2 regions of the Verrucosispora sp. FIM060022 genome follow, and region 1 is predicted to be linked to the other one. Evidence: riboswitches for the same ligand, from Rfam matches in the RefSeq annotation. Region 1 holds a riboswitch; the other holds the start of a gene.
What was found. A riboswitch is a leader RNA that binds a small molecule or an ion and turns the genes downstream of it on or off. The one in region 1 is predicted to bind cobalamin.
Positions count from the first base shown of each region.

Region 2: another riboswitch for cobalamin. It lies ahead of EG812_RS22550 (ABC transporter substrate-binding protein); the one in region 1 lies ahead of EG812_RS26225 (acyl-CoA thioesterase).

Region 1 covers NZ_RQIV01000013.1:69,182-73,157, reverse strand. The annotation lists gene EG812_RS26230 (LysE family translocator) at 1-508, opposite strand, end outside; gene EG812_RS26225 (acyl-CoA thioesterase) at 554-1,066, opposite strand; cobalamin riboswitch at 1,186-1,401, opposite strand; gene EG812_RS26220 (hypothetical protein) at 1,429-1,758, opposite strand; gene EG812_RS26215 (MFS transporter) at 1,763-3,106, opposite strand; gene EG812_RS26210 (SDR family NAD(P)-dependent oxidoreductase) at 3,103-3,930, opposite strand; gene EG812_RS26205 (flavin-containing monooxygenase) at 3,927-3,976, opposite strand, start outside.
Region 2 covers NZ_RQIV01000009.1:129,088-133,063, forward strand. The annotation lists gene EG812_RS22545 (M14 family metallopeptidase) at 1-678, shown strand, start outside; cobalamin riboswitch at 807-939, shown strand; gene EG812_RS22550 (ABC transporter substrate-binding protein) at 1,025-1,960, shown strand; gene EG812_RS22555 (FecCD family ABC transporter permease) at 1,992-3,083, shown strand; gene EG812_RS22560 (ABC transporter ATP-binding protein) at 3,080-3,916, shown strand.

The sequences.
Region 1 (3,976 bases):
GTCCGTCGGTCAATCGATGCGCCAGGCGTCCGACGCCCGCGCCGAGGGTGACGTCAACTGTGAGCTGTACGGCGACGAACAGAGCACCGAGCAGGATGAGCTGGGCGGTGGGGTCGCCGGCAGCTGGATCGACGAACTGGGGCAGAAATGCCACGCTGAACATGATCATCTTCGGGTTGAGCAGGTTGGTTACCAACCCGCGCAGAAATGCCTGGCGAGGCGTTGCGCCGCGCTCGGGGTGGCTGTGGTTGGCGGTGCCGCTGTGGCGTACGGCTCGGATTCCGAGGATGACCAGATACACGGCGCCGGCCCAGCGGATGGCGGTGAACAGCACCGGCGATGCGGTGATCACCGCGGCCAGGCCGCAGACCACCGCCGCGACGTGGATGGTTTCTCCCGCGGCGACGCCGAGTGCAGCGATGACGCCGGATCGGGCGCCGTAGCGGGTGGCATTGGTGAGGACGAACATCATGTCGGGACCGGGTGTGATCATGAGAACGGCGATCACGGCAAGGTAGCCCACGAGGGTCGTTACTGACAGTCCGAGCAAGGCTCAGCCCTCCTCGGCACCGTCGAGCAGAGCGCGGCGTAGCGCGAGTCGGTGTTCGCGGCGGATCTGTGCCTCGCGGTAGCGTCGCCGATCCCCGTCGGTCTCGGGTAGCAACGGCGGGACGGCGCGAGGATGTCCGTCGTCGTCGATCGCCACCATGACCAGGTGGGCGGTGGCCACGTCGGTGGGGGGCACGGCCCGGTCCCACCGGTCTGCGGTCACCTTGACGGCCACCTCCATGGAACTGCGTCCGGCCCAGGTGATCCGGGCGTCGACGTGGACCACATCGCCGACCCGTACCGCGCGGAGAAAGGCCGTCTCGTCGATGGCGGCGGTGACCGCCGGCCCGTCGGAATGCCGGGCGGCAACCACCCCGGCTACGGAGTCGATGAGGTTGAGGATTCGGCCTCCGTGAACTGTGCCCATCAGGTTGGTGTGGTGCTGGTCCATGATCTGCGACAGGGTCAGGTGCGATGCCGATGATGGCCGACCGGCGAGCGTAGTGGTGTCGTGCATTGCGTGGTCCGTCCTCGGGAAGCACACCGCCGACTCGGCTGGGTGCACGTCGAGGACACGCCGGACCGTGGCGTGTCACCCGCTCGACCCACCCGCGAGGTCGACGGCAGCGCACACACGTCGTGTACGCGGCGCGGGCAGGTCTTCGGACTCGCGGGCGTGACCGGGCAGTACCGGTCTCCTACTGGCCATCGCTTCCCAGGCAGGTGCGCCCAGTGCTGTTGACGGCGGTCGTTCCCACTCACCGCTGCGGGGCAGTCCCGGACTCTCACCGGGTTCCCTCTTACGACGCCCGTCCTGTCGAGGTCGGGCGAACCAGCGCCGCGACCATCGTACTCAGTCCACCAGGCGGTGCTGGCGTGTCAGGTGTCGTTGGTGACCGCCGTCTCGTTGTCCTGATGGTTGGTGGGGCCGACGATGACGAACACCCCGGTATCTGCGGTCTCGGCGATCTGCCGTTGCGCGTGGGTGATGGGCCCGGCCGCCAGGGCCGCGTTCGCCGCCCCGAAGGTCAGCGGTGGCTGCTGTCTGAGTTCACCGCTGCGCTTCGCCGCCCCACCCGCCGCCGTCGCGGCATTCCTGGCCGACGCCGTCGGCTGGCGTTGGGCATTCTGGCTGCTGGCTCCCCCGCCCGATGCTCGGGACGCTGGCCATGCGAGCTTTCGCTCGGCGATCGGTGCCGGCCTGAGCACGTAATCAACCGGTGTGGCGTGTCCGATCCAGCTTCCAGCGCACTTGGAATGTCAGCGCCGCAGCCATCAGCACCGCCGGGACCACGGTGAAGCCGATCAACAGGGCGGTGTGGGCGGACTCCGGCTGCGTCACGGTCTGCCCCTCGGTGGTGGAGATGAAGCCGCCCAGGGCGAGCACGGCCGAGTACACGTACGGGCCGATTGCGGTGCCGGTGGCTTCGGTGGCAGTCCAGACACCGGTGTAGGCGCCAGCCCGGACGGTGCCGCGCTGCTCGGCGGCCGCGACCGCATCCGGGACCATCGAGAACGCGAACAGCTGCAGCCCGGCGAACGCGATGCCCAGGACGCCGACCACCGCGACAGCCGGCCCGGTGCCGTAGCCGAGCAGCGGCGCCAGCGAACCGGCCACGAAGACCGCCTGGCAGATCAGCAGGCCACGCTGCTTGCCGATGCGCCGGGACACCTGCATCCACACCGGACCGGCGATGACCGCTGGACCGAGGAACGCCCCCATGAACACGGCGGTCAGCCCAGAGTTGTCGAAGACGTACCTGGTGTAGAACGGCAGCGCTGCGAGGAACAGGTGAGTAGTGGTGCCGGTGAACAGGTAGGACAGCACCAGCGCGCGGAAGTCGGGGTCCCGCCAGGCGACCGCGATGTCACCGATGGTCGAGTGGGCCGCCTGCTGATCGGGCATCCGGAAACCGGCGTGGGCGGTGAGACGCCGTACCCCGGTCAGTGCGACCAGCCCGGAGATCACCATGACGCCGGAGAGCAGCAGGGCCATCCAGCCGTAGTCGCCGCGCCGTCCCGACTCCACCAGCGCCGGTGCAGCCACACCGGCACCAAGCAACCCGAGGGTGAGGAAAAGCATCCGGAACATGAACACCCGGGTGCGCTCGTGGTACCCGACTCGAAGATCGGACGGGGTGGTCAGGTAGGGCACCTGGAAACACGCGAAGAGCAGGTTGCCGGCGATGAACCAGCCGCCCACCCAGAGCGCCGCCGATGCGCCGGAGAAACCGGCGGGCACCGAGAACATCGCCACCATGGCCACCGGAAGCAGCAGACCGACCCGCAGCATGCCGAGCCGGTGTCCGCTGCTGCGCGCTTCCCGGTCGGATCGGCTGCCCAGCATCGGGTGCACGATGATGTCGATGATCTTCGGCAGCAGCAGGGTGAGACCGGCCAGGAACGGCGAGACACCGAGCGTATTGGTGAGGAAATAGAGCAACAGCAGGCCGGGAACGGTCACCCAGACGCCCATCCCGACCGAACCGGTGGCGTACGCGGTCAGGTCACCTGCCCTGGTCCGCACCTCGCCCGCCGCCCCGCGCAGCGCCGTCATCGGGTCGCCTCGTGGCGTGCGACCACGCCCGCGGCCAGTTCGGCGCCCTGCAACGCGCCGGAGCGGACCCGGCCGGCGAGGGTGCGCGCCACGATCCGATCGGTCAGCGCGGGCAGGTGACGGGCCAGGAAGAACTCGACCGCGCCCCGCCGGGTGGTGGGTAGATCACGGCGAGGACGGCGACTGAGCGCGGCGCGCAGCACGGTCCGGACCACCCCGTCCAGCGGCTCGTACTGGCTCATGCCCTCCAGCGAGAGCCCGGCCGCGGCCGTCGAGTCGTGGATCGGGCTTCGTACCGCCGACGGGTACACGCAGGTGACGCCGACATGGGTGCCGAGCTCCAGACGCAGCGCGTCCGCGTACGCGACCAGGGCGCGCTTGGAGGCGCCGTACGCAGCGGCCAGCGGCAACTGCATGACGGCCATCCGCGAGCTGAGCATGACTATCCGGCCACCAGAGGCGACCAGTGCGTCCACGCATGCGGCGGTGACCCGCCAGGTGCCCAGCAGGTTGATGTCGAGCTGGCGGCGTACTTCCGTGCCCGGCGCCAGTTCGGCCGGGGCGGGCCCACCGATCCCGGCGTTGTTGATCAGCAGGTCGAGTCCACCGAGGTGGTCAATTGCTTCGCGTACCACCGCCGGCACCGCGTCGTCGTCGGTGATGTCGCAGGCCAGGACCCGGACCGGGTCATCGGCACGGGGGGCCAGGTCCAACCCGACGACCTGGGCCCCGAGTTCGTCCAGCCGGGCACAGATGGCCCGGCCGAACGTGCCGGAGGCACCGGTGACGAGGACACGCAATCCGCGGGGGTCTCGGGCGCTCAAACCACACTCTCCTCGGCGGTGAAGGTGCGTCCGCCCCGGGCGATGC
Region 2 (3,976 bases), on a different contig from region 1:
GGCTTCTACCCGCCCGACGAGGTGATCCCGCAGCAGACCTCGCGCAACCGGGAGGCGGTGCTCATCCTCGCCGAGTACGCCGACTGCCCGTACCGGGCGATCAACAAGCAGGCCCAGTACTGCGGCGGTGGCAGCGGCGGTACGACTGTCTGGTCGGACACCTTCGAGACCAACACCGGCTGGACGATCAACCCCAACGGCACCGACACCGCGACGTCGGGCCAGTGGGAGCGGGGTGCCGCCCAGGCCACCAACTCCAGCGGGGCCAAGCAGCTCACCCCGTACGCCGGCAGCAACGACCTGGTCACCGGCCGGCTCGCCGGCTCCGCCGCCGGTGACTACGACCTGGACGGCGGCGTGACAAGCGCCCGCTCCCCGGCGATCACCCTGCCGTCGAGCGGCACGTTGACGCTCTCCCTGGCCTGGTACCTGGCCCACGGCTCGAACTCGTCGTCGGCCGACTACTTCCGGGTCAGCGTGGTGCACAACGGCGGCACCACGACCCTGCTCAGCCAGGCCGGCGCGGCAAGCAACCGCAACGGCGCCTGGACCACCTCGAACCTCAACCTCACCCCGTACGCGGGGCAGTCGATCCGAATCCTGGTGGAGGCTGCGGACGCCTCGACGGCCAGCCTGGTCGAGGCGGCTGTGGACAACGTCACCATCACCGCCTCCTGAACCGACGGGGCCCCGCCACACCCCCCTCGCGCGGGGCCCCGTCTTCAGGAAATGACTCGGGTACCAGATGCGTGGGTCGGCTCGACGTCGAGCCGACCCACGTGGCTGCTCCCCACGGCTCGGCGGGGCGGCCACCGGGCGTGCGCTACGGTTCTACCGACCCGCCACAGCGAAGTCGGTGTGAAACCGGCGCTGTCCCGCAACTGTGATGCCCCCGAAAGGGGGACGAGCCAGGTCGCCTGTGGCGCGGTCGCGACACGCGCTCTCGAGGAAGGGCGCCTCGCCCACGGGTGCCTGTGGCTCCCTGTCGGCGAAGCACCACACTCCTCGACCGACAGGAGGACCGATGTTCAGACGTACCCCCCGGATTCTCGCCGCCACCCTCGCGGTGGCCGCGCTGGCGCTCGGTGCCTGCGCCGAGAAGACCACCGAGACCCCCACGGCCAGCGGCAGCCCGGCCGGCGGCGCCTTTCCCGTCACCGTCGGATCGCTGACGCTGGAACAGCGTCCCGAAAAGATCATCTCGCTGGCGCCGACCGCCACCGAGATGCTCTTCGCGGTCGGCGCCGGCCCGCAGGTCGTCGCGGTCGACGACCAGTCCAACCACCCGGCCGACGCGCCGAAGACGGACCTGTCCGGCTACCAGCCCAACGCCGAGGCGATCGCCGCGAAGAACCCTGACCTGGTGGTGCTCAGCGACGACCGGAACAAGATCGTCGACCAGTTGGCGGCGTTGAAGATCCCGGTCTACCTGACCCCCGCGGCGCAGACGCTCGACGACACGTACCAGCAGATCACCGACCTGGGTGTGCTCACCGGCAACGCCACCGCCGGTGCCGACGTCGTGCAGCGGATGAAGGACGACATCGCGAAGATCGTGGCCGAGGTGCCGCAGCGGGTTCAGGCACCCACCTACTTCCACGAGCTGGGCCCGGAGCTGTACACCGTCACCAGCAACACCTTCATCGGCTCGATCTACTCCCTCGCCGGCCTGGAGAACATCGCCGACGCGGCCGACGCGGACGGCAGGAGCGGCGGCTACCCGCAGCTCTCCCAGGAGATGATCGTCGCGGCCAACCCGGACTTCGTCTTCCTCTCCGACGTCAAGTGCTGCCAGCAGAGCGCCGCGACGGTCTCGGCGCGCAGCGGCTGGGCGGGCATCAACGCCGTACGCGAGGGCCAGATCGTGGAACTCGACGACGACGTCGCCTCCCGCTGGGGCCCGCGCGTGGTGGACCTGCTGCGCGCCATCGTGGACGCCACCACCAAGGCCGAGAAGTGACGAACGGCAGGCGTTGACAGGGACCCTTCCCATGCGCCAGGCGTTGAAAAGGGGACCGTCCGTCTCGCCCGCGACCCGGCCGGCGGGCCTGCGGAAACGTTGGCTCGCCGCCGGTGTCGTCGCCGTACTCGTCGCGGTCGTCGCCGGTGTCTCACTCGGCCCGGTCAGCCTGCCCCCCGGCAGTGTCGCGCTCGAACTGCTCAACCTGCTGCCCGGGGTGCACGTCGACAGTGGACTGACCGAGCGGGAAGTCGCCATCGTCACCGAGCTGCGGTTGCCCCGGGTGGTGCTCGGACTGCTGGTCGGCGGGCTGCTCGCCCTGGCCGGCGGTGCATACCAGGGCGTGTTCCGCAACCCGCTGGCCGACCCGTACCTGCTCGGGGTGGCCGCGGGAGCGGGGCTGGCGGTCACCGTCGTGCTGACCATCGGTGGCGTCGGTGCGAGCGGTGCGCTGACCGGCCTGCCGCCCACCATTCCGCTCGCCGCCTTCGTCGGCTCGCTCGGGGCGGTGATCATGACGTACCTGCTCGGTGCGGCCGGTGGGCGCAGTCGCTCGCCGGCCGCGCTGATCCTGGCCGGGGTGGCCGTCTCCGCGTTCCTCTCCGCCGGGCAGACGTACCTGCTGCAACGCAACGCGGACAGCATCCAGGCCGTCTACTCCTGGCTGCTCGGGCGACTGGCCACCGCCGGCTGGCAGGACGTCCGGCTGGTCCTGCCGTACTTCCTGATCACCACTGTGGTCGTGCTGCTGCACCGGCGGGAGTTGGACGTGCTCTCGGTCGGTGACGACGAGGCGGCCAGCCTCGGCCTGCACCCGCAGCGGTCGCGGTACCTGCTGATCGCCGCCGCCTCGCTGGGCACCGCCGCCGCGGTCTCCGCCTCCGGCCTGATCGGCTTCGTCGGCATCATCGTGCCGCACACCGTACGGATGCTGGCCGGGTCGAGCTACCGGGTGATCCTTCCGCTGTCACTGCTGTTCGGCGGCGCCTTCCTGGCCCTGACCGACGTGGTGGCCCGGACCGCCGCCGCGCCGCAGGAGATCCCGATCGGAGTGGTCACCGCGCTGCTCGGCGGGCCGTTCTTCGTCCTCGTGCTGCGTACCGCCCGAAGGGTGCTGACATGACCCGGCCCGAGGTGCCCGCCGTCGTGCCCCCCGCCGAGGTGCCTGCCGTCGAGGTGCCTGCCGTCGAGGTGCGGGGTCTTCAGGTCAAGCTCGACGGGGTGCCCATCCTCGCCGGCATCGACCTGACCGTGCGCTCCGGCGAGTGGGTCACCGTGATCGGTCCGAACGGCGCCGGCAAGTCGACCCTGCTGCGCGCCGTCGGCGGCCTGCTGCCCGCACCGGACGCGGTCCACCTCTTCGGTACGCCCCTGCGCGACCTGCGCCGCCGGGAACGGGCCCGGGTGGTGGCCACGGTGGCCCAGTCCCCGGTCGTGCCGCCCGGGATGGCGGTGCTCGACTACGTGCTGCTCGGTCGGAACCCGTACATCCCGCCGTTGGGCCGGGAGTCCGCCACCGACCTGGCCGTCGTGCACGAACTGCTGGACCGGCTGGACCTCGACGGGTTCCACGGCCGCGAACTGGCCACCCTCTCCGGCGGGGAACGCCAGCGGGTCTTCCTCGCTCGGGCGTTGGCCCAGGGCGCCACCCTGCTGCTGCTCGACGAGCCGACAAGCGCGTTGGACATCGGCCACCAGCAGGAGGTGCTGGAACTGGTCGACCAGTTGCGCCGTACCGAGGGCCTGACCGTAGTGGCCACCATGCACGACCTCTCCATCGCCGGCGAGTACGCCGACCGCATGGTGCTGCTCGCGAACGGCCGCATCGCCGCCACCGGCACCCCCGACCAGGTCCTCACCGAAGACCTCCTCTCCCACCACTACCGCGCCCACGTCACCGTCATCCCCGGCCCCCACGGCCCTTTGGTCCTCCCCACCCGCCCCTCCCACCCCTAACCCCCCGCGCCCCGCGCCCCGCGCCCCGCGCCCCGCCCCGGGCCCCGCGATCTTGCACTT